DNA from 3 places in the Duganella sp. Root198D2 genome. Region 2 is predicted to be linked to each of the others. Evidence: riboswitches for the same ligand, from Rfam matches in the RefSeq annotation. Region 2 holds a riboswitch; each other region holds the start of a gene.
What was found. Region 2 has a riboswitch for cobalamin ahead of ASE26_RS13940 (energy-coupling factor ABC transporter permease). Riboswitches for the same ligand answer to the same signal wherever they lie in the genome.
Positions count from the first base shown of each region.

Region 1 (10,105 bases), on a different contig from region 2:
GAAGCCGGCTGCGGCGCACAGGCCGCCCGCCAGCAGCACGCGGCGTCCGCCGAAGCGGCCCACCACACGGTCGCCGGTCAGGCGGCCCACGGTCATGGCGACGGCGAAGGCGGCGTAGCCGAGACCGGCGCGGCCTTCTTCCAGCCCGCGTTCGGCGCTCAGGAACACGGCGCTCCAGTCCAGCATGGCGCCTTCGGCCAGGAAGACGATGAAGCACAGCGCGCCAATGAAGATCACCGCGCCGTGCGGCATGACAAAGCTTGGGGTGCCGTCGTCGCGCGCTTCCGGTTCGCGCAGCAGGTCGGCGCCGGCGCGCCACAGCAGCAGTACGATCAGCGCCACGATGGCCAGGCAGGCGACCAGCGGGCCGCTGCCCAGCCACAGCAGCAGCGCCATGCCGCCGGCGCCGGCGAAACCGCCCAGGCTGAACATGCCATGGAAGCCGGACATCAGGGCGCCGCCGCTGGCCTTTTCGACAATCACGGCCTGCACGTTCATCGCCACGTCCATGGTGCCCAGCGAGGCGCCGAAGACGAACAGCACCAGCCCAAGCAGGACCGGCGTCGGCGCCAGTGCCAGGCCGGGCAGGGCCAGGCAGACCGCCAGCGCCGACCACAGCACCACCTTGCGGCAGCCAAAGCGCGCCGCCAGCGCGCCGGTCAGCGGCATCGCCAGCAGTGAACCCAGGCCAAGGCAGAGCAGCAGCAGGCCGAGCGGGCCTTCCGCCAGTTGCAGGCGTTCCTTGGCATAGGGCACCAGCGGCGCCCAAGCGGACATGGCAAGGCCCGCGGTCAGGAAGGCGAGGCGGGTGGACAGGCGATGGCGGTGGTCGATGGCTTGATTCATAGCTGAACATTCTAGCTGGGAATCGTTTCCACTGCCCGCTGGCGTGTTCAGGGCGCTGTGGCCAGCTCGAGCGTGGTGAGCCAGTGCATGGCTTGCTCGCGCGTCTCGCCGCACATTTCAGCCGATGGCTGCAGGCCGCCGCAGAATGCCGGGCGTTCGGGTCGGCCGAAAATCCTGCAGAGATTATCGTCGCCCAGCTGCACGCAGCGCACCCCGGCCGGCTTGCCGTTCGGCATACCGGGAATCGGCGAGGTGATCGAAGGCGCAGTGCAGCAGGCGCCACAGGCTGGGCGGCATTGGAAACTCATGATGGGGCGATATTCTACAGCTTCGGCCAACCCAGCCAGCGCATGGCCTGCTCGCGCGACGCACCGCACACCGCTTCATCGGCTCTGAACTCGACGCACACGCGGGGGCGTTCGGGCAAGCCGTACAGCTTGCAGCGCCGTTGTGAATCGAGCTGGATGCAGGGCACGCCCGCCGGTTTGCCTTCAGGCATGCCGGGAATCGGGCTGGAGATTGCGGGCGCCGTACAACAGGCACCGCATTGTGGACGGCACGGGATCGGGGTGCGGTTCACAGCCGTGTTGGCGGCTTTGCCTTGCTAGTGGATAACGTGGTGCGTGCGGCTGCCGAAGGCTTTCAGGGCGTCGGACAGCGACACTTCAATCTGGCCCAGGTGGGCATCTGCCAGCACCCAGGGTTCGCCGTCAGCGGCATGGCGTTTGGCCACTTCGCGTTCGACCATGGCCGCCATGCGCTCGTGCAGCACTTGCTGGTAGCGCGGCGAATCCGGGTCCCCAGCCTGGGCACGGGCATACATATCCGCCCCTTCCCAGAGTTCCTGGATGCGCTCATCCGCAAGTCCGGAGGCGGCTGCCAGGACTTGTAATGTTGTCTTGTTATGCATTTTTACTCTCCCAGACACGTTCTTTGACGCGTACTTAGCAGTAAATACCTAATTCTCTCGAATTACCAATGATTTTGAAGTAGTGGATCCATATAACAACAGTCGTTGCTTTTCTAGCTAGATTGCCGCTGGAATCCACTCTGCTAGAATGGCGCACGTTATGTGATTGGTGCCTTCTTGCAAGCCTGCAGGGAGGTGAAACGGGAAGCCGGTGCCGCGCGGGATTGCCATCTTGCGCCAGTCCGGCGCAGCCCCCGCTGCTGTAAGCCGGACGAAGCTGACCAACGCCACTGTGCACCGCACGGGAAGGCCAGGCCAGGGGAGGATGAAGGCGAGCCAGAAGACCGGCCAGTCACTTTGATTGTGCAAAGCCCGGGGTGTGGTTTTGCGTGCTCGGAATCCTGTCGTGCCTACCACTACCTTTGTCCGGACCATTGCGGTCCTGCTATGTGCGTTCGCTTGCGCGCGTGCCAATGCCGCCGTGCTGTTTGCCATCGTCACCGAGCGCGCCGCGCCCATCGCCATCGAGGCCGCCCATCGCCACCTGGCCGATCATCCGCAGGACCGCATCGTGCTGCGCACTCCTGCGCAGTGGATGGCGGCGGACGACAAGCAAGCCGCCCAGTGGCTGGCGCAGGCCGACAGCATCCTGGCGGTATCGCTGTTCGGCGACCCGGCGCGCAGGCTGAAGGAAGCCTTGCCGCGCCATGCCCGCCCGCAGGCGACGGTGCTGGCCATGAACGGCGAAGCCACGCTTAGCCTGCTGTCGCGCGGGCGGCAGGGCAGCCTGCAAGGCTTTTCGCCGGAAACGCTGCGCCAGCTGTCGGCCGAGCAGCCGCCGCAGGCGGCGCTGCAGGAGGCCAGGGCGCGTCCGGCTGCGGGCCAGTGGCTGGCTGCGCGCCAGGTGTGGCAGGCCGGGGGGCGCGACAACACGGCGGCCCTGTTCGCTCACCTGCTCGAGCCGTCGCACGCCCTGGCGCAGCCGCAGCCGGAACCGACGCTGCGCCTGCGTGTCGGCCAGCGCGAGCTGCATGACGCGGCAGCGTGGGGCAGGGCGGCGCAGCTGGGCCTGCAGGCGCGGCCCACGGTAGTGGTGCTGGACCTGTCGAATATGGACGGCACGGTGCCCGACGCCGTGTGCCGCCAGGTCGAGCGCACTGGCCAGCAATGCGTGCAGGTGCTGCCGCGCTGGGGCGGTGCATCGCGCGAAGCGCTGGAGCGTTTGCCGGAACTGATCGCACCGGCCGTGCCGGCCGCCATGGTGGTGCTGCAGGACTTTGTAGTGGGCGCCGCCGAAGGACGCGAGGCCGTCAGCGAAGCATTCAAGAAGCTCGACATTCCGCTGTTCAAGGCGATCCGCCTGTCCGACCGCACGCCCATGCAATGGCGCCTGTCGCCGGACGGCTTGCCGCCGGACTCGGTGCAGTATCGCGTGGCGCTGCCGGAGCTGCAGGGCATCGGCCAGCCGATCGTGATGGCCGCCCTTGGCGAGCCGCAGCGCGACAAGCTGACCGGCATCGAGAACCGCCCGCCGGTGGTGCTGGCGGCGGAAGCCGAGCGCCTGGCCGCGCGCATCGATCGCTGGCTGGCGCTGCGCGCCAAATCCAACCGCGACAAGCGCGTGGCCCTGGTCTACTACAACCATCCGCCGGGCCGGCAGAATATCGGCGCCGACAACCTCGACGTGCCGGCTTCGCTGTTCGACATGCTGCATGCCATGAAGGACGCCGGCTACACCGTGGGCGAATTGCCCGCCACGCCGGAAGCGCTGCTCGACCGCATCATGGCGCACGGCGTCAACCTGCCGGAAGACCGCGGCGCCTTGCGCGAACTGGCGGGCACCGTGAACAGCGTCAGCGCCGCCGATTATGCGAAGTGGTTCGGCACGCTGTCGCCGCGCGTACAAGGCGAGATGACCAGCGGTTTGCTGGGCCGCCTGCATGCCGACGTGCTGGAAGCGGAAGCCGCGGGCGAATGGGTGCTGGGGCGCAAGCAGGCGGAAGTCGTGATCAAGGAACTGCAGCACCTGGTGGAGGGAGCCGATCATCCTCAGCGCGAGAAAGCGATCCGCGACCTCGCTGAGCTGGCCGATGGCTATGCCGCCTGCCTGCAAGCGAAGGCTGCGCGGCGCTGCTCCGCGCTGGAGCCGCTGCGCCGCCGCGTGTCGTCTTACGGTATCGAAGGCTTGAAGGGCTGGGGAGCTGCGCCCGGCAAGATCATGGTCGAAAGCGGCAAGCTGCTGGTGCCGGGCATGGTGTTCGGCAATGTATTCATCGGCCCGCAGCCGCCGCGCGGCTGGGAAGTCGAGGAAGAACTGCTGCATGCGAACACCAGCGTGCCGCCGCCGCACCAGTACCTGGCCTTTTACCACTGGCTGCGCGACCGCTTCAAGGCCGATGCGCTGGTGCATATCGGGCGCCATTCCACCTATGAATTCCTGCCGGGGAAGGCGGTCGGCTTGTCGGTCGACGACTTTCCCAGCCTGATCGCGGGCGACCTGCCGGGCATCTATCCCTACATCGTGGACGGCGTCGGCGAAGGTACGCAAGCCAAGCGGCGCGGCCTGGCGGTGATGGTCGACCACCTGACGCCGCCGCTGGCATCGACGCCGCTGTACGACGAGCTGCTGTCGCTGCGCCAGGTGGTCGAGAGCTACGAGGCAGCCAGCTCCGAGACGTTGAAGGCGAAGGCCGCGCAACTGATGCGCGAACGGGTGGTGGCCCTCAACCTGAAAGCGGAACTGGAAGCTTCGATGGCCGATGTGCTGGCCGTGCGCGGCATCGGCTTCGATGCGGCCGACGACGATTTGCTGGCGCACGAAGTTGGCCACTACCTGACCAAGCTGCAGGAGAAGTTCATGCCGCACGGCCTGCACATCTTCGGCCGGCCGTGGAAGCAGGAGTCCATTGACCTGATGCTGGAATCGATGAAAAAGGGCGGCATCGACGATCCCGAAGTGGCGCGCAAGCTGGCCGCCTCGCCGTTGAATGAAATGCGCTCGCTGCTGGCTGGGCTGGACGGGCGCTTCATCGAACCGGGCAAGGGCAACGACCCGCTGCGCTCGCCGGAAGCGCTGCCGACCGGCCGCAATTTCCATGCCGTCGACGGCGATATCCTGCCGACCAAAATCGGCTACCAGATGGGCTCCAGCCTGGCCGCCAAGGCTGCCGCGCGCGAGCGCTCCGGCGCCGGCAGCGAAGGCATCCTGCTGTGGGCCTCCGATGCGGTGCGCGACGAAGGCGTGATGGTGGCGTTCGCGCTGGCCATGATGGGCGCCGAGCCGGTATGGAATGCGCGCGGCATCGTTAATGACGTGCGGCTGGTGCCGGGCGCGGTGCGGCGCGATGCGCTGGTGACCACCTCAGGCCTGTTTCGCGACCTGTACCCGAACCTGATTCGCCTGATCGACCGTGCCGGCCGCCTGTCGCTGGCCGCTTCCGCCGCCGGCCTTGCCGAGCAGGAGCCGGCGCTGCGCGAAGCGCTCGAAGCTGCGCTGGCGCCGCTTGCCAGCGGTGCCGGCGCCGGTAGCGGCAGTACCGGCGCCAGTGCCGCCTGGGGACGCGAGCCTGCCACCAGCAACCGCGTTGCACGCGAATGGCTGGTGCGCGTGCGGGCCTTGCAGGCGGGCGGCATGCCGCCCGCCGAAGCCGGCCGCGCCGCGGCGCAGCGCATCTTCGGCGATGCCCCCGGTGCCTACGGCGCCGGCGTCAACCGCCTGACCGAACGCTCGGGCGCCTGGCGCGAACGCGACGAGATCGGCAAGGCCTACCGCAACCGCATGGGCCACGCTTACGGCCTGGATGCCAGCGGCGAATCGAGCCACGCCGCTTTCGACGCCGCGCTGGACGGCATCACGCGCACCTATCACGGCCGCGCCAGCAACCTGTACGGCCTGCTCGATAACAACGACGCCTTCGATTACCTGGGCGGCCTGTCGCTGGCCGTCGAAAGCCGCACCGGCCGCGTGCCGGAAGCGCTGATCCTGCAGCATGCGCAGCCGGGGCGTGCCGACGTGGAGCCGCTTGCCTCGGCCATGCTGGGCGAATTGCGCGGCCGCTTCCTGAATCCGGCCTGGATCAAGCCTTTAATGGGGCATGGTTATGCCGGCGCCCGTACCATGGGGCAGGAGTTCCTGGAAAACCTGTGGGGATGGCAGGTGACACGCCCCGACCTGGTGAAGGACTGGGCCTGGGATGAGGTGAAGTCGGTCTACTTCGACGACGCGCATAAACTCGGCCTGCCGCAATTCCTCGGCCAGCGCCACAACGCGCACGCCAAGGCGCATATGCTGGCGATCTTCATGGTGGCGGCGGAAAAGGGCTACTGGAAAACCGATGACGCCACCATCAGGCAGATGGGCGGCGAGCTGGCGCGGCTGGTGGCCAGCAACGGGTTGCCAGGCAGCGGCCATACCGCACCCGACCATCCGATGTGGCAATGGCTCTCGCCCCAGCTCGATGCAGCTGACGCGCAGGCACTGGCTGCCACCCTCGCCAAAGCTCGCGGCGACGCGCCAGCCGCCGATGCATACGCGGCACCCGAGGCAAGCGCCGTCCCCGCGTTCGCCGCCGCAGTCCAGGCGGATGCCAGGGCGCCCGCCGCAAATGCCGCCGCGACTACAGCCGCCAGGCAAGAGCGCCGCACCGCGCACGACGCGACCGAGTCCGGCGCCGTCGCGGCAGCGGATGGCAGTGCCGCCCAAACCCAGGCCCAGGCCCACGTCTACGAGCTGCGCGACCTGGCCGGGCAGCCGCCAAGCCCCGCCGAACGCGCGATGAAGCTGCTCGCCCTGCTGGCCGCGGCCGGCGCCGGCATCGCGCTGTTCGCCATCGGCGCCCTGCGCGGTACCCAAATACCCATTTACAAAGGAGCACACCAATGATCGACAACCAAACCTACGCCTGGCTGCACGACGGCGTCAGCTTCCTCCTCGCCCCAGCCCTGCTGGCCCTACTGGCCGCCTGCGCGGTGGCGGCGGTTGAAGCAGGCATCGCCGCCGGCGAACGTTTCAGCGGCTTGAAGAAACTTCGCGAGGCCGGCAACGCCGCCCACATCCAGGCCTTGGCCCGCCACCGCCTGGAGCGCGCCGACCTGCTGGCCCGCATTCCGCCGATGCTTGGTCTGATGGCCACCATCATCCCGCTTGGCCCTGGCCTGGCCGCCCTCGGCCAAGGCAATCCGGCCCAGCTGGCCAGCGCCGTGACAGTCGCCTTCGACGCCACGGTGCTTGGCCTGGTGGCCGGTATCGCCGGACTGGTGATCGGCAAACTGCGCCGCCGCTGGTACGAAGAAACCCTGGACGCGATGGAGCACGCAGCATGAGGGACCAGGCCCAAGCCCCTGGCAACGCTGCCGTCCCGGCCCGCAAGCGGCTGCGCCTGTACCGCCACCTCGACTCCCGCTTCGACGACAGCGACGAAGACCCGCGCGCCAGCCTGGTCAACCTGGTTGACGTCATGCTGGTCTTCGCCTGCGGCCTGATCGCCGCCATCGCCGGCAGCCAGGGAGCGCTCCAGCACAAGCCGGTGGAAAAGGGCCGCCAGATCGAACGCCCGGACGCCGGCGTCACGCAAGCGGGCAGCGGCTACGACCGCGTCGGCGAGGTGTTCCGCGACCCGAAGACCGGCCAGCTGGTGCTGATCGAGCCTGCCAAGGCCGCGGCAAAGCAATGACGTGAACGGGCGCATGGCATACTGCCTTTTCTGATTTGACACCAGGGAACAGGAATGGATTTTTCGCAGCCGCCCAAACGCAGCCGCCGCTTCTACGCCGCATTGGCCATCATCGCCACGGCGATACTGATGCTGCTTGCTGCACTGGTCTGCCAGCCCCTGGTGCCGTCCGTTCCATCGACGCCGCCCGCGGTCGATCCGGCCAAGCTCGAAGAGCACGTAAAAAAGCTGACCGTGGACTTTTATCCGCGCTCATTCGAGCACCGCGCAAAACTGGAGCGTACGGCGGCATACATCGTGGAGGAATTCAAGGCAGCCGGAGCGCAGGTGTCCATCCAGGACGTGGTGGTCGACGCCGAGCATTACAAGAACGTCGTCGCGCGCTTCGGTCCTGCGAACGGGCGCCTGCTGGTGATTGGCGCACATTACGACAGCCACGGCGCGACACCGGGCGCCGATGACAATGCCAGCGGCATCGCAGGCCTGCTGGAACTGGCGCACCTGCTGGGGCAATCCGAACCAGCCCGCCCGATTGAACTGGTGGCGTATACCCTGGAAGAGCCGCCGCATTTCCGCTCACCCCGCATGGGCAGCGTATGGCATGCCCGCAGCTTGAAAGAGGCGGGACGCGATGTGGAGCTGATGCTGTCGCTGGAGATGATCGGTTATTTCAGCGACCGTCCAGGCAGCCAGGCGTACCCGCTGGCCGCGATGAAACTCGGCTATCCGGACCGCGGCAATTTCATCGCGCTGGTGGGCCAGTTTGGCGACTTTGGCGCCAGCCGCTCGGTGAAGGCTGCAATGTCGGGCGCGTCCGAGCTGCCGGTCTATTCGCTCAACGCGCCCAGTCTTGTGCAAGGGGTCGATTTTTCCGACCACCGCAGCTATTGGGCGCAGGGCTATCCAGCCCTGATGGTGACCGATACCTCATTCATGCGCAATCCGAACTATCACCGGGCTGGCGATACGTTCGACAAGCTCGATTACCAGCGGATGGCGATGGTGGTGCAAGCGGTCTACGCGGTGGCGAAACGACCTGAAGAAACTTGAGGGGCTAGTTCGGCCAGACGGCCATCGCAGCCTCGATCACCATCGTCAATTTGGCCAGGTCCGCGCCACTCTTGGCCTGCACTCCCAGCCCGGCGATCAAAGAGCCGAACAGCGCCGCCATCGCGTGCGGCGTCATCCCGGCCGGCAACTGGCCGTCCTTCTCCGCCCGCACCAATCGCTCCAGCACCATCGTTTCCGTGCCCTGCAGGGCCTCGCGCAGCGCCATTTCGACCGAGGCGGGGATGGTCGAACCGCCGCAATCGGCAGTGCCATTGATGATGAAGCAGCCGCCCGGCAGCGCGGGATCGGCCAGCATCGCAGCCAGCGAACGCAGGAAGCCATCCAGGGCCTTGCGGCCCTCCGGTTCGTCATTGAGTTTGCCCGCATGGCGCCCGATCAGCAGCGACAGGTAGCGCTGCAGTCCTTTCAGGTACAACGCTTCCTTGTCGCCGAAGGCCGCGTACAGGCTCGGTTTCGACAGGCCCATTGCCTCCGTCAGTTCGTGCAGGGAAGCGTCCTGGTAGCCGTGCTTCCAGAAAATCTCCACCGCCCGGTCCAGGGCGTGATCGATATCGAAGGTGCGTGGGCGGCCGCGTTCACGTGGCATCGGGAATCTCCATCGGTTCTGTTGACGAATATTATACTAACCGGTACATTAAATACCTATCGGTACATAATTAAGGCGAACCGGTAACTTTTCAACTTCAAGGAGAACACGATGGGTAGACTGACTGGCAAAACCGCATTGATCACCGGCGGCACCACGGGCATCGGCCTGGCGACGGCCAGGCTGTTCCTGGAGGAAGGGGCGCGCGTGGCCATCATCGGCCAGGACGCGCAGCGCGTCGAAGCGGCCGGCAAGGAACTGGGCGAAGGTGTGCTGGCGCTGCGCGCCGACGTGACCTCGGCAGCGGACATGGTGGCCGCCGCCGCCAGGATCAGGGCGCTATTCGGCAGCCTGGATGTGGTGTTCGCCAACGCCGGCATCGCCCAGCCCATGCAATTCTCGGACGTGGACGCCAGGCACATCGACAGCCAGGTCGACGTCAACTTCAAGGGCGTGATCCACACCGTGCAATGCATGCTGCCGCTGCTGAACAACCCCGCCAGCGTGGTCCTGACCGGCACCACGCTGGCCGAGCAGGGCGTGGCCGGCCTGTCCGTGTACTCGGCCACCAAGGCCGCGGTGCGCTCGCTGGCGCGCACCCTGTCGACCGAACTGGCGCCGCGCGGCGTGCGGGTCAACGTCATCAGCCCGGGCCTGATCGAGACCCCGATCTACGGCAAGCTTGGCCTGCCGCCGGATGCGGTGCAGGCATGGGCCGGCCAACTGGTGGCCAAGGTGCCGGCCGCGCGCTTCGGCCAGGCCGATGAAGTGGCCAAAGCCGTGCTGTTCCTGGCCAGCGACGATTCCTCGTACATGATGGGCGAGAACGTCGTGTTCGATGGCGGCATGGCCACCTTGTAATGCAATTCGCGGCCCGCCTCGGCGGGCTTGACTTGACGCGGGGCGGGTGGGGGAACTAATATAAATGACTCTTAAGTAAGTTACCCAATCCCAATTTTTATCATGCAAGCCCCGACTGATACCAAGCCCCGCTGGGAGCGGCGCAAGGATGCGCGTCCG
Region 1 covers NZ_LMIC01000050.1:205,687-215,791, forward strand. The annotation lists gene ASE26_RS27840 (MFS transporter) at 1-846, opposite strand, end outside; gene ASE26_RS27845 (YkgJ family cysteine cluster protein) at 894-1,154, opposite strand; gene ASE26_RS30365 (YkgJ family cysteine cluster protein) at 1,169-1,411, opposite strand; gene ASE26_RS27850 (hypothetical protein) at 1,451-1,756, opposite strand; cobalamin riboswitch at 1,907-2,124, shown strand; gene ASE26_RS27855 (cobaltochelatase subunit CobN) at 2,163-6,638, shown strand; gene ASE26_RS27860 (MotA/TolQ/ExbB proton channel family protein) at 6,635-7,078, shown strand; gene ASE26_RS27865 (hypothetical protein) at 7,075-7,428, shown strand; gene ASE26_RS27870 (M28 family peptidase) at 7,483-8,478, shown strand; gene ASE26_RS27875 (TetR/AcrR family transcriptional regulator) at 8,483-9,085, opposite strand; gene ASE26_RS27880 (SDR family oxidoreductase) at 9,197-9,946, shown strand; gene ASE26_RS27885 (TetR/AcrR family transcriptional regulator) at 10,049-10,105, shown strand, end outside.
Region 1: it holds a riboswitch for cobalamin, as region 2 does, so the genes downstream of both, ASE26_RS27855 (cobaltochelatase subunit CobN) here and ASE26_RS13940 (energy-coupling factor ABC transporter permease) in region 2, are expected to answer to the same signal.

Region 2 (10,105 bases):
GCGAAATGCGCTACCTCGGTGACGGCTGCGTGGTCGGCGCCCGGTGCGAACACGGTCAGGCGCGCCTGCAGGTAGTAGCCACCTGTACCCTGGCCAAGGTCCACCTCGACTTCGACATGGGTATCAGCCGGCAGGACGACTTTCTTTTCCTTGGCGGCCAGGCCGACTGCACCCGAGTAGCAAGCCGACCATGCGCCGGCAAACAGCTGTTCGGCGAGCGGATGCGGCTGGGTCGCCTGAATATCGATCACGCGTCCGGCAGGATTACCCGGCGTAGTCAGGTGGATATCCAGGAGACCTTCAGGATTGCCGGAAAAGATTGCGGAATCGACTGGGGTGGTGGTGGTTTTGCCAGTGGCGAGGACTTTGGTGATCTTGCTCATGTGTTGCTCCATAATGGTCGGTTTTTTAAATCGCATACGATGCAGTCGCATTCGATTAACAGGAGTATAGCTGCACGTATTTCGATGTCAAGCGGATTCGATTACATCGGACACGATATTTATTTCACTTGAGCGGAATCGATGGCGGCGGGACAGACTATGCGGTCACACGCAAGCACCTGGACATCCTGAAGAACGCCACCGACGCCGATGGCCGCAAACTGGAAATCCATGTTCTGCCGCCGCCGGCCAACCCGCGCAGCAACCGCTTTACGGAAGGCAATCCGGATTTTGCTGCGGGCTACATCAACTACCTGCCGATTAATGGCGCGGTGATCGCACCGCAATTCGGCGATGCGGAAGCCGACGGCTACTGCCGCGAGCTGCTCACCAAGCTCTATCCGGGGCGCGACGTTGTGCAGCTGGATATTGATCCGATCGCAGCCGGGGGCGGCGGCATCCACTGCCTGACAAAGCAGATGCCGCGACTGTAAGGCGGGCTATTTGGCCAGGGACTTGGCCAGGTTGTTGCGCAGCTTGAGCACGGCGGCGCGCGTTTCAGCGAATTCGTTGCCCGTCAAACCGCAAGCATTGCGCAGGTTTGCGCCGAAGGCGCGCTCGCGCAGTGCGCGCCCCTCATCGGTCAGGCTGACAAGTACCTGGCGTTCATCGGCGGCGCTGCGCTGGCGCGTGACGTAACCCATGGCTTCCAGTTTTTTCAGGATGGGCGTCAGCGTGTTCGATTCAAGGAACAGCTTTTCACCCAGTTCGCTCACCATCTGGCCGCCTTCCTCGTACAGCGCGATGACGGTGATGTACTGGGTATAGGTCAGGCCCAGCTCATCCAGGATGGGCTTGTAGGCCTTGCCGAAGGTGAGGTTGGCCGAATAGATGGCGAAGCACAGGAAATCCGCAAGCTTCAGGTCTTTCGGGTCCGGCGCGGGCTTTGCGTTGCTCATGGTAGGTAGTGGCGTTGGTTCAACGCCACTACTTTACCATGTGATCCGATTAAATCGGACCAGCGGCATTACAGGAAGCCGAGATCGCGGGTGGTGTAGTTGGACAGGTTCGGCAGCAGCGACAGCAGGTCGCCGTCGCTGGCACCCAGCCATTTGCCCATGGTGGCCGCGTACTGGTCGACCGAAGTGCCTGGCAGCAGGCGGCCCTGGCCAACGTCGTCGGCGCCATTGTTGGCGACCACCGGTGCGGTGCCGTAGAAGCGCTTGCCCTTGACCGCGCCGCCCATCATGAAGTGCATGCTGCCCCAGCCGTGGTCGGAACCGTCGTTATTGGCCACCAGGGTGCGGCCGAAGTCGGAGGCGGTGAAGGTGGTCACCTTGTCTGCTACGCCCAGCTCCACAGTCGCCTGGTAGAAGGCGGCCATGGCGTCGCCCAGCTTGGCCATCAGGCCTGGATGGACGGTGGCCAGGTTGTCGTGGGTGTCGAAACCGCCCATCGAAACGAAGAACACCTGGCGCTTGGCTCCCAGGCTGCCATTGGCGGAGATCATGCGCGCGACCATTTTCAACTGGTCGCCCAGTGAGTTCGATGCCGGGAATACCGTCTGCAGCGCGGGCGCAGTCACCAGCGCCGAAGTGAGCGCAGCGTTGGCGTCCACCGAACGGCGTGCAACGCGGTTGTATTCGTTTTCCAGCGCGTGGGTGCGCGGCTGGGTAATCAAGGTGCGCAGGGCTTCGGTGGCGGTAGAGGAGCCGAACAGCGGCGACTTCAAGCCGTTGAACTGCATTGAGCCGTTGGCCGATACCTGGTACTGCACCGCGGTCTTGCCCGCCATATAGACCGCGTTGCCGGACACGTTGACGCAGGTGAAGGTGGCATTGCCATTGCCCGCCTCGAACAGGTCGCCCAGGCGACCGCCCCAACCCGAACGCGATCCTTCCGGAGCGGACGATTGCCAGATCGATTGCTGGTCGTTGTGCGAGAACAGCTTGGGTGGCAGCGGCACGGACCTGGCCTGGTATTGCGCTTTCGTGGTCGGCTGGATCAGCGGGCCGACGTTCAGCATGACGCCCAGGGCGCCCGCGTTGAAGATCGGGACCAGCGGCGCCAGCGCAGGAGCGAGAGCAAACTCGCGGGCGGCGCCGGTCGAATCCAGCACCGGTACCGATGGCGCCAATGCGGTCGCCGTCAGTGCGTCGCGCGCATAGGCGATGGTCGGGCGCAGTTGCTGGTACAGGGCGTAGCTGGTGCTGTCGTAGGGGACTACAGTATTTGCGTAGTCATTGCCGCCGTACAGGAAGACGCAAACCAGCGCCTTGTAGTCGCCGGCAGTGGCTGCCGCCGCCTCGGCGATCGACATCAGGTTGATTGCCCAAGGCGCCGCCACGCCTGCCACGCCGAGTGCCGATGCGCGCTTGAGGAAGGCGCGGCGCGAAGCTTGATTAGTCATGGTGTGGCCTTTATTTCTGCACGATGAATTCAGGGGATGCCATTACCAGCGTGAGCGCCGCGTACACGCGGTTGGCGCGCGCGGCGTCGGTGCCGGTCGCCATGCTGGCGACAGCGTTGCGGATCAGGGTGACGGTATCGGTACTCAACTGGCCGGCGGCCAGCAACAGGTTGATCTCGTCGACCAGGGCCGGTACGTTGTCGGCCAGCGGCAGCAGGGTCGCATAGTCGGCCTTGACGTCGCCAATGCCTTTGCTGATGGCGGTTTGCATGTAGTTGGCGTAGCCGACCACACTCGTTTCGTTCACGATCTGGAATTCCGGTGCGACCACGCCCAGCGCCGGCGGCACGTAGCCGGGACGGAAGAAGTTGAACACGCTCGGCGAGCGTAGCGGGCTTTGGCCCAGGCGGGACGAGGGCTCGCTGGTGTTGCCGATAGCCCAGGCATCGCTTGGCGAGGTGACGTTGTAGGCGCGCGCCCAGGCGGTGAAGCGCAGCACAGGTTCGCGCACCTTGCCAAAGCTGGCGGAGCCCAGGTTGGATGCGGAGCGTGCTTCCTGGTCCAGCAGGATCGCCTTGACCACCGCTTTCAGGTCGCCTTTGATGCCGGCGCCATTGTTTTCGAAGACGGCTGCCACGCGCGCCACATAGGCCGGCGCAGGGTTGCTGGTGACCAGGCGCTGGATCAGTTGCTTCGAGACGAAGGGCGCCACGTTCGGGTGCGCGAAAATCGTGTCGAGCGCCTTGTTCAGGGCCGTTGCGGCGTCGACGCCGCTGGCGATCGTGGTGCCGAGGAAGGTCTTCTCGCCGGGTTCGTACTTGGTTCCGGTCTGGACCATCGGGCGCTTGCGGAAGTCCGGCGTATCGCTGGTGCCGCCGGCCAGGTCCAAGTCCCATCCGGTGAACACACGGGCCAGGCCGGAAATGTCGGCTTGGGTATAGGTTTCCTGCTCGGTCGCCGTGCCGTCCGGGTTGAGTTTCAGCAGGCCGATGGTGAACAGCTGCAGGATCTCGCGCGCGTAATTCTCATCCGGCATGGAGCCGGTTTTCGGATTGGCCTTGGCATTGCCGCGATAGGTCAGGTACTCGCCCATCGAGCTCGACAGGGTGACCTGCTGCAGCAGGGTGCGGTAGTTGCCGAAAGCGTTGGCTTCCAGGATATCCATGTAGGCGGCGCCGGTGAAAGCGCGCCAGGAACCGGTAAAGCCGTCCAGCGAAGCGACGACAATTTCGGACAGGGCCAGCGTGACGCGCTGGCGCAGGGTATCGGGCGAGGTGAGCAGCTTGACCCAGAGCGCGGCATCGATGCCGGCCTGGTTGTTCTTGTTGTCGATGGCGTTGAAGCCTTTCGCCATCAGCCAGTCCCAGCGCGATTGCGAAGCCGGCATCGCCATTTGCTCGTCCAGCCACTTGCTGTAGCCGACGGCCTGCAGCCGCGTCATTTGTTCACGGGTTGCACCCATTGACGCCTGCGCGAGGAAGCGTGCAGCCTGGGGATTGCCAATCGATTCGACTGCGGTAGGTGGCACAGGGGAAGTGGTGCCGCCGCCGCCACTGCCGTCGCTTGCGCTGCCGCCGCCACCGCAGGCAGTCAGCAGGGTTGCCGCAGCCAGCGTCGCGGGGAGCTTTGGCAAGCCCTCTTTATATTCGATTGTGTCGTCCATTGTTGCCCCTCGGAAATTTCCTTGAGGGTGCAGTATAGCCAGAAATTGCTGGGCTAAACCTATTGTGCGCGGCGATTGTCTGTTTAATTCAACCCTGCGCACGATAGTCATGCGTGACTTTTTTAATGAAAGTTTGATCCCGCAGCGTTTGCCACGCCTGAGTTCTTTAATGTACTATTCGGCAATTGGGTGCGCGCTTCCTGCTCGGGTTGCGCGTTAAACGGGAAACCGGTGACGCTGCCAAGTGCGGCCATTCCGGTGCAGCCCCCGCTGCTGTAAGCCTGACGACTTCGGAAATACGCCACTGCGCATTGCGCGGGAAGGCCCGGGGAAGGATGAAGGCGAGCCAGAATACCGGCCCGATACAACCAGCACTATTCTCCGGGGTGAAGGGAAGCCGCTGTCGACCGGCTTCCTGCGCCTTGTCCGCCCGGCCCCTGTCGACCGTCCTCTTACTCTCCCCTGATGGTGCTCCCATTGACCATTCGACGGGAGGACTCGAATGCACATCATGGAAGGTTTCCTGCCGCCTGCGCACGCGCTGGGCTGGGCAGCCGTATCCATTCCTTTCCTGGCCTGGGGCCTGCGCAGCATGGCGCGCGGCTTGCATGCGCATCCCGGGCAGCGCATGCTGCTGGGCGTTGCGGCGGCCTTTGCCTTCCTGCTGTCGGCATTGAAGCTGCCCTCGGTGACCGGAAGCTGTTCGCATCCTACCGGGGTCGGGCTGGGCGCGCTGCTGTTTGGTCCCGCGGCGATGGTGCCGGTCGGCTTCGTCGTGCTGCTGTTCCAGGCCTTGCTGCTGGCGCACGGCGGCGTGACCACGCTTGGCGCCAATGTGTTTTCCATGGCAATCGTCGGTCCCTTCGTTTCCTATGGCGTGTTTCGCTTAGTGGCAGCACTGGGCCTGTCGCGCAGCGTGGCGGTTTTCATGGCGGCCTTCATCGGCGACCTGGCGACCTATCTGACCACCTCTGCGCAATTGGCCTGGGCCTTCCCTGACCCGATCGGCGGCATTGGCGCATCCTTCGCTAAATTTGCCGGTATTTTCGCGCTGACGCAGCTGCCAATCGCCATCAGCGAGGGCTTGCTGAGCGTGCTGGTGGTGAATGCGATGGCACGCTTCAATGCGCATGAATTACGCATGCTGCCGGTGATGGCGCTGGTGAAAGGGAAAGCTGCATGAAGGCACGCACTGCTTTGACCTGGGTCGCCATCGTCCTGCTGACCGTTCTGCCGCTGTGGTTTGCTGTCGTGCCGCCTGCGGAGCCGGGCACTGAGCCACCAGCAGCATTCGGTGGCGCTGATGCGCGCGCGCAGCAGGCAATCGTCACCATAGCACCGAACTACAAGCCGTGGTTCGTGCCGCTGTTCGAGCCGCCTAGCGGCGAGATCGCGTCGCTGCTCTTCGCGCTACAGGCTGCGGCCGGCGCCGGCGTGATCGGCTTCTGGCTCGGGATGTCGATGGCACGCGAGCGGGAGCAAAAGCGCGTGCGGCCGGCGCCAGAACCGGGACAGGGTACCCATGCGGATTGACGCCACTGCCTATGCCTGCCGCTGGCGGGGTGTTTCCCCGGCTGCCAAGGGCGTATTTGCGCTGGCGGGAATCGCAGCCGCGTGGCTTGCTCGCAGCCCGGGCACGCTGGGCGTGGTCGCGCTGCTGTCGATGCTCGCTACGCTGGCCGGGGCGCGCGTACCAATGCGCAGCTATTTTGCCGTAGCGGCAGCGCCGCTCGGATTCGTGTTGCTGTCCTGCCTGACGATGCTGGTCACGCCGGCCGGCGGCGGTGGCTGGCGATGGGCGCCGGAACTGCTGCCAACTGTCGCGCACATCGCGCTGCGTTCATTCGCCACGATGGCAGCGGTGCTCGGCCTGGTGTTGACGACGCCGCTGCCACACCTGCTGTCATTGCTGCGCCGCCTGCGCGTACCGGAGCTGCTGCTGGACCTGATGGCAGTGTGCTACCGCATGCTGTTCGTCCTGCGCCAGGCATGGGACGAAGCCAGTACTGCGCAAGCCGCGCGTCTCGGGCATCGCGGTTTGCGCCAGCAATGGCGCTCAATGGGCCTGCTGGCCGGGCAAATGGCGGTGCAGGTGTGGCAACGCGCTTCGGCAATGCAGATGGCAGCCGATGCGCGCGTCTGCCAGGGCAGCTTACGCTTCCTGCCTGCGTCGTTCCTCAAAGCACGGCGCCAGCTTGCACTCTCGCTTCTGGCCAGCGCAGCGCTACTGGCGATTTCCTTGCGGGATCGCCTATGAAGACATTGATCCAACTGGAAGCGGTGGAGCACGCATTTGCCGATGGAAGTTGCGGGCTGCGCGGCTGCACACTGTCGCTGGCGCAGGGACGGCGCCACGCGCTGCTTGGCGCGAACGGCGCCGGCAAGACCACGCTGCTGCTGCACCTGAACGGATTGCTGCGCCCAAGCGCCGGCCGTTTGCGCTGGCACGGCAGCGAGTACGACTACAGCCGCGCCGGATTGACCACGCTGCGAAGCCGCGTCGGCCTGGTATTCCAGAACCCGGAGCGCCAGCTCATCTCGGCGCTGGTTGAAGAAGACGTGGCGTTCGGGCCGCTGAACCTGGGCCTCGATGACGCCTCGGTGCGCAGCCGCGTTTCCGCAGCACTCGATGCAGTAGGGCTGGGCGGCTTTGGCCGCCGTCCCGTGCACCACCTGAGCTTTGGCCAGAAGAAGCGTGTCTGCATCGCTGGCGTGCTGGCCATGGAACCCGAGGTCCTGCTGCTCGACGAGCCGATGGCAGGCCTGGATACCCCTATGCAGGCAGAACTTGAAGCACTGCTCGACCGCCTGGCCGCGCGCGGCGTCACGATCATTCTGTCCACCCACGACGTCGACTTCGCCTATCGCTGGGCCGACGAAATCCACATGATGGCTGCGGGCCGCTGCATTGCGTCCACTCCCGCCCAGGAGCTGGCTTCCCAGTGCGAGGCGTTGCGCGCGGCCGGCCAGCGCTTGCCACAGGCGCTGGTATTGCACACCGAACTGGCGAAGCGCGGCCTTCTTCCGGCCGCTCCCGCCGCGCGCAGCATTGATGCCGTGCTGGCCGCATTGCACTCGCAGCCAGTCCACGAACCAACAGGAGAACTACAGACATGACATCCGGCCAAACAGGCAAGGTCTGGTTTGTCGGCGCCGGTCCCGGCGATCCCGAACTGATCACAGTAAAAGGACAGAAGCTACTGGCGCAAGCCGGCGCCGTTCTATTCGCCGGCTCACTGGTCGACCGCGCCGCGACGCTGTACGCGCCACCCGGCTGCGTGATCCGCGATTCGAAGGACATGACGCTGGAAGAAATGACGGCATGGCTCATCGATCAAACAGGCGCTCACGCCACCGTAGTGCGGCTGCAGACCGGCGACCCCGGCCTGTACGGCGCCCTGATCGAAATGGCGCGTCCGCTCAGCGCGGAAGGCATTGAATGGGCCGTCGTGCCGGGCGTTTCGTCCGCCATGGCCTCGATGGCCGCAGCAGGCGAATCAATGACCCTGCCCGAGGTGACGCAAAGCGTGATCTTCACCCGCGTTGAAGGCCGCACGCCAATGCCGGAAGGTGAGGACCTGGCCAGCCTGGCGGCGCACCGCACCACGCTGTGCATCTTCCTGTCGATCACCCTGATGTACAAGGTCGAAGCAGCGCTGCGTGCCGCCGGCTGGCCGGAAGACGCCCCCATGCTGGTTGTGCACAAAGCCAGCTGGCCTGGCGAGGAAAAGATCCTGCGCGGCACCCTGGCCGACATCAAGCAGCGCTGCCGCGAAGCCGGTGTCGCCAGCCAGGCCATGATCGTTGCCAGCCCGACGCTGGGCGCACTGCACTGGGAGAGCCTGGTGCGGTCCAAATTGTATGACCCAACCTTTACCCACCGTTTCAGAAAGGCCAGCGCATGAACCAACCCATCATGATGCCAGCGATTGCAGCAGCGAGCGATACCATCCTCATCGTCGGCCATGGCTCCCGCGAAGAGTCCGGCAACCAGGAAATCCGCGACTTCGTCGACATGTGGCGCGCGCGCCGGCCAGGCTGGCGCATTGAGTTATGTTTCATCGAGTTCGCGCCTCCCGAGCTGAATGCCAGCCTGCAGGCGGTGGCTGCCAATTCGCGCCGCGTGCTGGTGGTGCCGCTGATCCTGAATGCCGCCGGCCACGTCAAGATGGAAATCCCGGAAGCCATCGAAGGCGCACGCATCACCTGCCCGCACACGGAATTCCTGCTGGCGCCCCATTTGACCGCCTGTGATCCGGTGCTGGCCATCCTCAAGCGCCGCCTGCGCAAGGCCATGGGATCGCTCGACATGCCCGATCCGACCACCACCGGAGTGGTAATACTGGGACGGGGCTCTTCCGACCGTGGCGCCAACGGTGAAATGGCCAAGATGGCGCGCTGGCTGCTGGAAGAGGGCGACCACGAATTGGTGGACCTGGCCTTCACCGGTATCACCTGGCCACGCCTGGAGAAGGTAGTACAGCGCCAGGTAACGCTGGGCATGCGCCAGCTTGTGGTGTTGCCGTATTACCTGTACACCGGCACGCTGATACAGCGCATCCATCGCCAGGTCGAACACCTGCGCGCGCAATATCCGCAAGTGCGTTTCGCCTGCACTGAGCATTTCGGCTTCGAAGCCGAGATCTTCGCACTGATGGACCAGCGCGTGGAAGACCTGCGAGCAGGTGTGCCGGATAGCCGCCTGCCTTGCGACGGTTGCAGCTACCGTGAGATTGCGCATGATCACGGCCACGGTCACTCCCATGCGCACACGCACGAACACACCGAGGCGCAGCCGGCATGAGTACCATCAACACGGTTACCGAGCAGCTGACGCGCGCCGGCCAGGTAATCGAGCATGACAGTTTCGCCATTATCGACGCTGAAGTCGGCGGGCACACGTACACCGAATCGCAGTGGCCGATCGTGCGGCGCATGATCCATGCAAATGCGGATTTCGACTTCAACGGCCTGACCGATTTCCATCCGTCAGCAGTGCGCGCCGGCATCGCCGCCATGCTGGCCGGCGGCACGCCCATCGTGGCCGACGTTGAGATGATCTGTTCCGGGCTGTCGCAACCGCGCCTGGCGCATTTCGGCATGAAGACGCACCAGTTCATCAGCGACACCGACGTCATTGAGGCAGCCAAGGCGGAAGACACCACCCGTGCCGTGCAGGCAATGCGCAAGGCGCACCGGCTTGGCCTGCTTGAGGGGGCCATCGTCGGCATCGGCAATGCACCAACGGCGCTGATCGAGCTGGTACGACTTATCCGCGAAGAAGGATTGCGCCCGGCCCTGGTGGTCGGCATGCCGGTAGGATTCGTCTCCGCCGCTGAATCAAAAGACCTGATGGCGGAAGTGGCCGAAGTGCCGTGGATCGTCATTCGCGGCCGCAAAGGCGGCTCGACGCTGGTGGTCGCGGCCCTGCATGCACTGCTGGCACTGGCCGAGGCAAAGCAGAAAGCAGGACTGGCATGAAAGAAAAGGCAGCGGCCGAACGCGGCACACGCACCGGTTTCACGACCGGCGCCTGTGCTGCTGCGGCAGCGCGCGCTGCGGTGCTTGGCCTGGCAACGGGCCAGGTGCCCGGCGAGATTGAAAGCCTGCTGCCGAATGGCAGCCGGGTGCGTTTCGCCGTGCATGACG
Region 2 covers NZ_LMIC01000012.1:306,271-316,375, forward strand. The annotation lists gene ASE26_RS13915 (Ohr family peroxiredoxin) at 1-383, opposite strand, end outside; gene ASE26_RS13920 (agmatine deiminase family protein) at 512-877, shown strand; gene ASE26_RS13925 (MarR family winged helix-turn-helix transcriptional regulator) at 884-1,342, opposite strand; gene ASE26_RS13930 (DUF1501 domain-containing protein) at 1,411-2,793, opposite strand; gene ASE26_RS13935 (DUF1800 family protein) at 2,804-4,456, opposite strand; cobalamin riboswitch at 4,627-4,834, shown strand; gene ASE26_RS13940 (energy-coupling factor ABC transporter permease) at 4,959-5,639, shown strand; gene ASE26_RS13945 (energy-coupling factor ABC transporter substrate-binding protein) at 5,636-5,989, shown strand; gene cbiQ (cobalt ECF transporter T component CbiQ) at 5,979-6,713, shown strand; gene ASE26_RS13955 (energy-coupling factor ABC transporter ATP-binding protein) at 6,710-7,573, shown strand; gene cobM (precorrin-4 C(11)-methyltransferase) at 7,570-8,361, shown strand; gene ASE26_RS13965 (sirohydrochlorin chelatase) at 8,358-9,260, shown strand; gene ASE26_RS13970 (precorrin-8X methylmutase) at 9,257-9,937, shown strand; gene ASE26_RS13975 (cobalt-precorrin-5B (C(1))-methyltransferase) at 9,934-10,105, shown strand, end outside.

Region 3 (10,105 bases), on a different contig from region 2:
ACGAACAGGCCCGCGAGCAGCAGGCCCGCCACGGTCAGCAAGGCATAGCTGCCCAGCATGGCGCCTGGGCGGCGCAGCAGCAGCTTGAGGCCCGACCACCAGGCCTTGACCGCAGACGTGCGGCGGCGGTCGATGGCCAACTGGGCGCGCCCGGCATCGAGCGTCAGGTTGGCCAGGGCGAGCAGCAGGACGCCGAGCACATTGGCGAACAGCACCCACCTGTCGGCATCCGATTCAAGGCTTGCCTTCTCGGCAAAGTCCTGCGCGCTGTCGGCCACTGCAGCGCCGATGGCCAGCGCCAGTCCAAGCGGAATGACGGCCCACAGCAGCGTGCGGAACATGCGCGGGTACTCGCCCACGCCGCCTGCGAACAGCTGGCGGAAAGTCGCCGTTTCCGGCGCCCGGCCCGCAGTGACGATGACCCCGGTCAGGAGCGGCGAGAGCAGCAGCGTCAGCACCAGCGCGGCGATCCCGCCGGCCTGCAGCGACAGGCTATTGCGTTTGAGTTCAGCCATGATGTCGGCCAGGCTTAGCACGTCGAGCGATTTGGCCAGTTCCGGCGCGTGCACCGACTGGTCGAGGATGCCGGACAGGGAACTCCACATCGGCGCCGCGAGCAGCAGGGTAGGCAGCAGCGCGGCCACGATCCAGGTCGCCAGCAGCCGCCATTGCAGGGCGGCGCGGCTTGCGTTTTTCAGGTTGGCGGTCAGTTTCATAAGGTCGCAATGAAGGAGAGCAGGGTCTGGACGATAGCGGCGAAGTCGAAGCTCCAGCGGCGCGCGGCGCGGCCATCGGACTTGAGCGTGCGGCTGTCATCGAGCTTGTTGGCGTCGAGGTAGTGCTGGCGGCCCGGGTCGAGTTCCGCCGACACGGCCTTGGACGGCCTGGTCCATTCGAAGGTTCGCCAGCGCTCTGCGCCGTCCCACAGCACGATTTCCGTGGTGCCGTCGGCGAACGTGACGACCAGGGTTTGCAGTACGTCGGCGCCGCGGCGGCGTACCGTCACGATCGTGTGGTAGGGATAGGGGCCCTGGTTTTCCTTGGCATCCGGGTATTGCTCCTTCCAACCCTTGCGCTGCTTGCCGATCCGTTTCTCAACTTCCTCCTCTGTCAATTCGACGTGCTTGCCGTTCTCGACATGCACTCCTGGCAGCGGCAGCACTTCAGCGCTGGTGAATTTGGAGATGCGGTCGTCAACCCGGTTCACGCTGTACACCTGCTGCGCAAATACCTGCTCCACCAGCCTGCGGTTGCCGCTTACTTCGCTCAAGACCTCGCGGAAATCGGCCAGGCTCGGATGGCGGAATTTCCAGCGGCGGTAGTATTCCTTGAAAGCGCGCTCGATGACGTCCCTGCCCAGTTGCGCTTCGAGATCGTGCATGGTGGTCGCAGTGCGGGAATACACCGGGCCGACGCCCTGCAGGCGATGGAAGGCGCTGGCGCCCAGCGGGTCGGACGGTTCTTCGCGCGGGGTCATGGCGCGCTCTACGTCCCAGACGTTGAAGCGCGGCGCAAAACCGAGCTTGCCGAGCAGGGGCGTGGTGGCATCGACCGTGCGGCGCAGGTCGGACAGCATGCGCGTGTTCCAGTACTGGTTCAACCCCTCGTCCAGCATCGGCTCTTCGAACTCGTTGCTGGCGAGGATGCCGTAGAAGTAGCCATGGCCGAATTCGTGGATGGTGACGAAATCCAGTTCGAAGGCGCTGAGCGTGCCCGGGGTGACGTCCTTGTAAGCATCGGCGGTGAAGAAGGTCGGGTATTCCATGCCGGCCGCTTCGCGCGCGTTGTACGGCGGGATCACCACGGTCACCGTCCTGTAAGGGTAGGGGCCGAGCGTCTTCGAGAAGTAATCGAGCGAATCCCTGGTGGCTTTCAGCGCGGGCGCTGCGTTCGATGCATATTCCGGCGGAAACAGCACGGTGATCTTCACCGGCGGGCTGCCGGCGCCAATCCAGGTGTCGGTCAGCGGCTTGGCGCTGCGGCTGTCGGCGGTCCAGGCGAAATCGTGCACGTCGCCTTGCACGAAGTGGTGGGTCAGCTTGCCTTCTTTTTCGACAGGCTGGCCTTGCAGTTCGCCGGTAGCGCCCACGGTATAGCCTTTGGGTACGGTCAGCTTGACGTCGTAGTTGCCGAAGTCGGCGTAGAACTCGGATTCGGCGTGGAATTCGTGGGCGTTCCAGCGCGGCGCCGTGGCACCGCGTTCACCGGGCAATTCCAGCACGGCGATCTTGGGGAACCACTGCCCGACCAGGTGGAAAGTGCCGAAGTAGCCGGTGCGCGATACCACGCGCGGCAACTGGTCGAAGAAGCCGATATCGAGCGTGGTGCTGGCGCCCGGCGCGACTGCTTGCGGCAGGTCCATGCGCACCACGGTGCGGTCGGTAACGGGGCCGCCATCGGGCTGCACGAATTTCCACGGCACGCTGGCGCCGTTCTGCTGCACGCTGCGCAAGTCGATATAGCCCCATTCGCCGTCCTTGGTATCGACGCCGGAGCGGAAGCTGTTGCCGCTCTTGCGCTGCTCGGTGAAATAGGTGCTGCCCGGATTCTGGAAGGCGTTCAGGTACAGGTGCAGGTAGACGCTGCGCACCGGTTCGCTGCTGCGGTTGCGCCAGGTCAGGCGCTGCCTGCCTTCGACCGTATGCTTGACCGGGTCGAGGCTGGCCTCGATCTTGTAATCCACCACGCGCTCCGACAGCGTGGCTTCCTGCCCGGTGCGCATGCCACCCCAGGCATTGGGCGCGCTGGGCACGGAAACCGCGGCGGCATTGCGCGGCGCAGTCGGTATCTCGGCTTGCGGTGCTGCGGCGCCGGCCAGCAGGGCGACGGCGGCGAGCGCGATGAAAGTACGCATGGATCTCCCGTAACAATTTGGCAACGCGTCACTATAGCCTAAGCAGCGTATAATGTGGCCGCCTTGGTGCCCGCCCCCTGTTCGTGGGGGCAGTTAAACGGGAAACGCAATGTGCTGCCCCCGCAACGGTACGCAAGCGCCGTCGTCATGACGGCAGGCCGCGCCAAACAACCACTGCATCAATGAACACGCAGGAAGGTGGAACGGTCAGTCTTGCCAGCCCGGATACCGGCCAGGGAGGTGGAAGCGCACCCGTACAGGGCTCGACTTCTGTGGATTCCGACTGCGGGGAGGCAGGCGGAAAATACTCATTCAAACAGTCATGACCATCATCTCCTCGCGCTGCGCGCTTGCCGTAGCTGTTGCCGTATGCTTCGCCGCACCGGCCCAGGCTCAATCCCAAACCGACACCGTTGTCATTTCCGGTTCCCGCTTCGCCAGCGACCCATCGCTGTTGCCGATCGGCGCCACCACCATTAGCGCAGCCGATATCCGCCGCGCCGGCGTATCGGACGTCAACCAGGCGATCCGCAAGATCGGCGGCGTGTATGGCCGCCAAAGCCTGACCGGCAGCCCTGACTTCGGCCTCGACCTGCGCGGCTTCGGCACCTTCAGCGACCAGAACGTCGTGATCGTGCTGGACGGCGTGCGCCTGAACGAGAACGAGCAGCTGGCAGCGACCCTGTCCACCATCCCGATCGACCGCGTGCAAAGCATCGACATCATGCGCGGCGGCGCCAGCGTGCTGTACGGCGAAGGCGCGACCGGCGGCGTGATCCGCATCACCACCAAGCGCCCGCAAGCCGGTGAGCGCAGCGGTAACGTATTTACCGAAGCGGGCCAGTTCAACAGCAGCGAAGTGCGCGCCAGCCTGGCACAGGGCTTCGACTCTTACGCATTCGACCTGTCGGCCGGCCACCAGCGCACCGACAACTACCGCGACAACAATGATTTCAAGCAGTCGCGCATCAACGGCGGAGTGCAGTTCAACACCGGCGTTGGCCGCTTCTCGCTGCGCGCCGATATCGCGCGCCAGGACCAGCGCTTTGCCGGTGGCCTGAGCGAGGGCCAGTTCCTGCTCGAACCGCGCCAGACCCTGACCCCGAATGATTTCGGCAAGCTCGATAGCGACCGTTACACCGCCGCCTGGGAGCACAAGGTCGGCGCCTTCGACCTGGCGGCCGAACTGTCGCACCGCAAGAAAGAATCGGAAGGCGTTTACAGCGGCTTCAAATCGGCCTACGACAGCAAGCAGACCCAGTTCTCGCCGCGCGTGCGCCACCTGGGCCAGTTCGACGGCCTGCTGAACGAGCTGGTGGCAGGCTTCGACTTCAGCCGCTGGAACCGCGTGACCCATGCTTTCTTCTCGGCCGCCGACGTCGAACAGCGCAGCAAGGCTTTCTACCTGCGCGACGAAATGAAGTTCTCCGGCCCGCAGCAATTCCGCCTGGCCGCCGGCGTGCGCCGCGAACTGTTCGACAAGGATTCCGCCGATTCGGTTCCATTCGGCGCCAACTACAGCCAGAAACAGGCGCATAACGCCTGGGAAGCGCAGGGCAGCATGCTGGCCGCGCCAGGCCTGACCGCCTGGGCCAAAGTTGGCCAGAGCTACCGCGTCGCCAACGTCGACGACAATGCCTTCACCCCGGTTCCAGGCAAACCGCTGGAAACCCAGGTGTCGCACGACGCCGAGATCGGCCTGGGCTACGCGGCTGGCGATGCCAAGCTCGACGCGCGCGTCTTCCGCCATAAGCTGGACAACGAGATCTATTTCGACCCGACCATCTTCGTCAACACCAACCTGGCGCCGACCCAGCGCAAGGGCTTCGAGCTCGATGGCAGCTACCGCCTCGCGCCGGAATGGCAAGTGCAGGGCCACTTCCAGCAAGTGGAAGCCGAATTCCGCTCCGGCCCTAACGCCGGGCGCGAGCTGGCGCTGGTGCCGAAGAACATCCTGACCGTGCGCCTGGCATGGCTGCCGGCGGACGGCCAGAGCGCCGACATCGGCGTGCAGCGCGTAGGCAAGCAGCGTTACGGTAGCGACTTTGATAACAGCTGCGATGCCCGCATGCCGGCCTACACCGTGGTCGATGGCCGCTACGCGCGCAAGTTCGGCCAATGGGAGCTGGCGCTGAGCGCGCTGAACCTGTTCGACAAAGACCACTACAGCCAGGCGTTCAGCTGCCGCGGCGGCATCTACCCGAACAGTGGCCGCCAACTGAAAGTTTCGGCGCGCTACGACTTCTAGTGGCCTGAAACGGGAGAATCGGGAGCGAAGGACGTGCGGGCGGCGTGCAGGGCAAGGCGCAAAGCGCAGCAATAGCGAGCTATTGCGAGCATTTGCAACGCGGCCATGCGCGTCGAACCGCGCGGCAAGCGTTCTCGATTCGAGCGTGGCAGGTCACCAGGCACTTAAATCAGGCTTAAAAATGCCCCGCCGGCGCCAATTTGGCCCGCGGGGCTGATCACAGCGCGCAAAAAATGGTAATCTCGCGGCGTTTACCATTTACCTGTAAGGATGACCATGCGCTTGCTGCGACTGCTGATTGCTTCTGCCGCCCTGATGTTCACCGCTGCCGGCGCCTATGCCGCCGAGCCGAAAGAGGGCGTTGACTGGAAGGTCCTCGATACCCCGGTACGCACTGAAGCCCAGGGCAAAAAGGTCGAGGTTGTCGAGTTCTTCATGTACACCTGCCCACACTGCTTCGCGCTCGAACCGCGCATGTCGGCCTGGGTCAAGCAGAACGCCGACAAGATCCACTTCCGCCGCATCCACTTCGCCCGCGGTGAAAAAGACGTGCTGGCACGCGCCTACGTGACCCTGGAAACCATGGGCAGCACGGAAGCCGGCCAGAAGCTGTTCGACGCCATCCACAAAGAGCACAAGCGCCTGATGCGCGAGCAGGACGTCACCGCCGTGCTGGTCAGCGCCGGCGTCGACAAGGCCAAATACGAAAGCGTCTACAAATCCTTCAGCGTCGAGTCTAAAATGAAGCGTATGGAGAGCATCATCGCCCAGTACAAGGTGGACAGCGCGCCAACCCTGGTGATTGATGGCCGTTTCGTCACCTCCCCATCGATGGCCGGCCGTCCGAACCAGCCGGAAGACCAGTCCCAGGCCGCCGCCCTGGCAGTTGCGGACTACCTGATAGCCAAAGCTGCAGCAAGCAAGAAGTAAGACATGGAACAACGTGAAGAAGGCGTGATGCGTGCATTCCGGGAGTCGGCCCCTGACGAGGCCGGCCTGGTGCAGCGCAGCTGGGTCAACCACTTTGCCTGGACGCTGGTGGTCCTGCTGTCGGGGCTGGTGTTCTGGCTCGTCGTCGCGGTAGTGAATGCCGAGAACCAGCGCAATGCGCTGGCCAGCAAGCAATGCCGCGACCAGGTCTTCAAGGAAGAGATCGACCGCCAGTGCATGCAGAGCGTGCAATCACGCGAGCACTGGTGGCAGCACCTCTACTACGCAATGAAGCACACCAAGCCCCAGAAATGAAGCAAGCCCGCCGTAGCGGGCTTTTTTTATGAAAGTCGGGGTCAGCTCCGGCAATCGGACATTCGCTGCGCGAATGTCCGATTGCCGGAGCTGACCCCGACTTTCATTTATGCGCTGACGTCGAGGTTGGCAAGCTGGCGCTTGAAGAGCTGCTCCTGCACGCGGATGTCGTCGCCGTTGTAGCCGTCGTAGGCGCGGGTGGTGCGCGTCCAGACTTCCGGCATGACCTGTTCGATCAGGTTGCGGCCTGCGTCGGTCAGGGTAATCATCACGCAACGGCGGTCGCCAGGGCGGTTGCCGCGGGTGATCAGGCCTTGCGCTTCCAGGTCGTTGCAAACCCGCGTCAGGTTGGCCGGCTTTTCCATGCAGGCTTCGCCCAGGTTGGACGCGGTCGAAGTTTCACTCTCCGATCCATACAGCACCGCCAGCACCATATAGCTGGCATCGACCAGGTCATACTTGCGCAACACCGAATTCGCCAGATCCTTCATGCGTTTCTGGACGTGATAGGTCATGCGCAGCAGGCGTACCAGGTCTTCCGGGAACTCCGGGATGCGAGTATGAATATTTTTCAGGCGCTTATTGGTTGCGTCAAAACTACTCATTCTGCAGGCACTCCTGTGCAATTTGTTCAAGCCTGAATTGTACTAGTGTTGACCTAAGGTAAATGCCTTTTTGATCTGCATCAAACCCCGAACGCAAGACCCGGACAAGGATGAGTTCCGTCTTTTTTGAAAGCTACGTCTTGGGAAAACCTTATACTTAAAGGGGAAATTTGGTACAAATGCCATACAGCCGAAGATGTTTCAGAATTATTGCTTATGTAACACAGTGTTGGCATCTTCCAACACTGCGCCGCCTTGGGCCCGAAATCGTTAGATTATTGGAAACAGGAGGACATCATGTCAGGAACCAGTACCCTCGACCCGGACAATATGCCAGCCCAGCCTGACCGCGAAGTCAACAAGGGTCACGGCACCGGGGCACTCGGCCCCAGCGACTCGTCCGATTCCGGCAGCGACCTGCAGGGCGCCCGCCCGCCAGGCCCCGGCGACACCGAACTCGACAGCGATACCGATGCCCAGGGCACCGGCGAACGCGCCAGCGTCGGCCGTGATACGCCGGCCCCGGATGGCGGCGATATCGATGTCGACCATGTCGAATCGATGCCCGACGCCAAACGCCAGGAACGCGACGACGTCGAACGCGGCAGCTGAAAAGCTGTTGCGGCAAGGCTACAAGGCGCCCCGGCCCGGGGTGCCGCAGGGCACGCACGAGCGCGCTTTCTCCCTAGGGCAGCCGTTCGCTTGATATCAAAACCGGTATTAAAGTCGGAAAAGAATTAATTGGATTGCATTCCGCCAGTTCCCTACAGTCGGTTCCACAAAAACCAACTCATGGAGACCGCAAATGCAGCACCAGTTAAATCTGAAAACCACCGTCGCCTGCATGCTGGCCACTGGCCTGCTGAGCAGCGCCTCGGTCTGGGCGCAGGAAGCCGCCGAAAAGGCGGAGCCGACCGACACTTCAACCGTCGTCGTCACCGGGGTCAAGGCATCGCTGATCAAGAGCCTGGCGATCAAGCGCACCAATGACCAGGTGGTGGAATCGATCGTTGCCGAAGACATCGGCAAGCTGCCCGATAACAATGTCGTCGAAGCGCTGCAGCGCGTAACGGGGATCCAGGTCACCAATCGCGCCGGCGGCGAAGTCGGCACCCTGTCCATCCGCGGCCTGCCCGACCTCCAGACCACCTGGAACGGCCGCTCCATTTTTACCGCTTCCGGCACGCAGGTCGCGCTGCAGGACATCCCCTCGACCCTGGTGCGCCAGATCGACGTCTACAAGACGCGCGATGCCAGCCAGTTGGAAACCGGCATTGCTGGCCAGGTTGACGTCAAGTCGCTGCGGCCGTTTGATTTCAAGGGTCCGAAATTTTCGCTTTCGGCGCGTGAAACCTACCTCGATCCCGCGAAAAAAGCGAACCCGCAGCTCAGCGCCATGTTAAGCAACCGCTGGCAAACCGGCGTCGGCGAATTCGGCGCCCTGGTCAATCTGGCGGCTACCAGGACGAAATACCGCAATGAAAGCGTGACGCCGGGTGCCATGGTGCCGTTTACCAGCCCGAATGCCGCTGAAGTTCCCGCCGGTTACACGCCCTTGCAGCGCATCTTCGACAACAAAATCTGGACGCCTGGAACCCATGCAGGCTTGCCGATGGCAGAAGGTTCAACGCTGGATTTCGACGGCAAAGCCTATCCTTATTACCTGGCGCGCGACGCCGTTTTCCAGAGCGACGTGCAGGGCGAGCGCAAGCGTCCCGCCGCCAATATCGCCTTGCAGTGGAAACCGGACAGTGATTCGGTCTACACCTTCGAATCGATGTACAACGGTTATCGCAACAAATCCTTCAACCGGCTGCTGTTCAGCTTTGTTGACTGGTGGGGGGACCTCGGCAGCAATCCGGCGGGGACGATCACGACGTTCCCGGGAACGAACGTGATCAAGAGCCGTCATGTGAATAACGTCTACGGCTTCAACAGCGGCGACTACACCACGTCGGCAACCGATTCCCGCGTTTATGCCGTGAACGGCAAGTGGAACCTTGGCGACCGCCTGAAGCTCGATGGTGACCTGTCGTACCAATCGAGCAGCTATCACTCGGAATTCACCGCCACCCGGATTGATCGCGTTGCACCGTCTATCGACGTCGACTTCAATGCCGGCGGCAGCAACACGGCATTCCACTTCAATAACGATGCCGACCTGGCCGACCCGGCCAAGTGGAATGTTGCGCAGTTCTTCGATACCGCCAACCGCAATAAGGGCAGCGCTGCGACGGCAAACCTGTCGGGCGTCTACGATGCCAACTGGGGGGCGCTGGAGACGATCCAGTTCGGCGTGCGCTTCGACGACCGCAAGGCGTCCGAGGCTAACCGGACCCAATCGGGCACACTGAACCGCAACCTGGCCTCGCTGGGTCCGGAGTATTCCTCCACCAACTCGAACTTCGGCAGCGACACCTCGGATGTTCCGCGCACATGGGTCGAGCCCAACGCCTACTACATCCGCGACCATATCGACGACTGGCGCAAGCTCATGAATTCGACCGATACGAACTTCCAGACGACGGACAAGCTGGGCCTGCAGAAGACGTTCGAGATCGATGAAAAGACGCGCAACCTCTTCCTGATGGGGAATACCCAAAACGAGCTGTTCGGCCATCGCCTGCGCGGCAATTTCGGCGTGCGCTACGTCAAGGTCGATACCGACATGACCTTCTATAAGGTGGATGCCAGCACCAAGGCGGTCACCTCGTCCAGTGCCAGCAAGTCGACCAGCAAGCTCCTGCCCAGCATGACGCTGATTTACGACGCGTCCAGGGACGTCGTGCTGCGTACCAACTACGGTGAAACCCTGCGCCGCCCGAACTTCGGTGACCTGAATCCGGTCCTGCAGCTCGCTGACGACGTTTCAAAGGTGGGATATGGCTCGGGCAGCGGCGGCAATCCGGACCTGAAACCGACGCGCTCCAAGAACCTTGACCTGACGGCCGAGTGGTATTTCCAGAAGGACAGCGCACTCTACGGTACTGTGTTCAAGCGCAAGATCGACGGCCTGGTCGTGAACTTGCGTCACAAGGTTCACGTCGATCCGGCGAACGACCCGTTCCGCAACTCGACCTCGGGCGGCGACCATACGAACGGCTATGACTACGTCATCAATTCGCCGGTCAATGCCTCCAACGGCACGATCAA
Region 3 covers NZ_LMIC01000007.1:33,665-43,769, forward strand. The annotation lists gene ASE26_RS09125 (hypothetical protein) at 1-716, opposite strand, end outside; gene ASE26_RS09130 (M1 family metallopeptidase) at 713-2,854, opposite strand; cobalamin riboswitch at 2,902-3,106, shown strand; gene ASE26_RS09135 (TonB-dependent receptor) at 3,177-5,102, shown strand; gene ASE26_RS09140 (thiol:disulfide interchange protein DsbA/DsbL) at 5,379-6,032, shown strand; gene ASE26_RS09145 (hypothetical protein) at 6,036-6,347, shown strand; gene ASE26_RS09150 (MarR family winged helix-turn-helix transcriptional regulator) at 6,455-6,952, opposite strand; gene ASE26_RS09155 (hypothetical protein) at 7,250-7,564, shown strand; gene ASE26_RS09160 (TonB-dependent receptor) at 7,758-10,105, shown strand, end outside.
Region 3: it holds a riboswitch for cobalamin, as region 2 does, so the genes downstream of both, ASE26_RS09135 (TonB-dependent receptor) here and ASE26_RS13940 (energy-coupling factor ABC transporter permease) in region 2, are expected to answer to the same signal.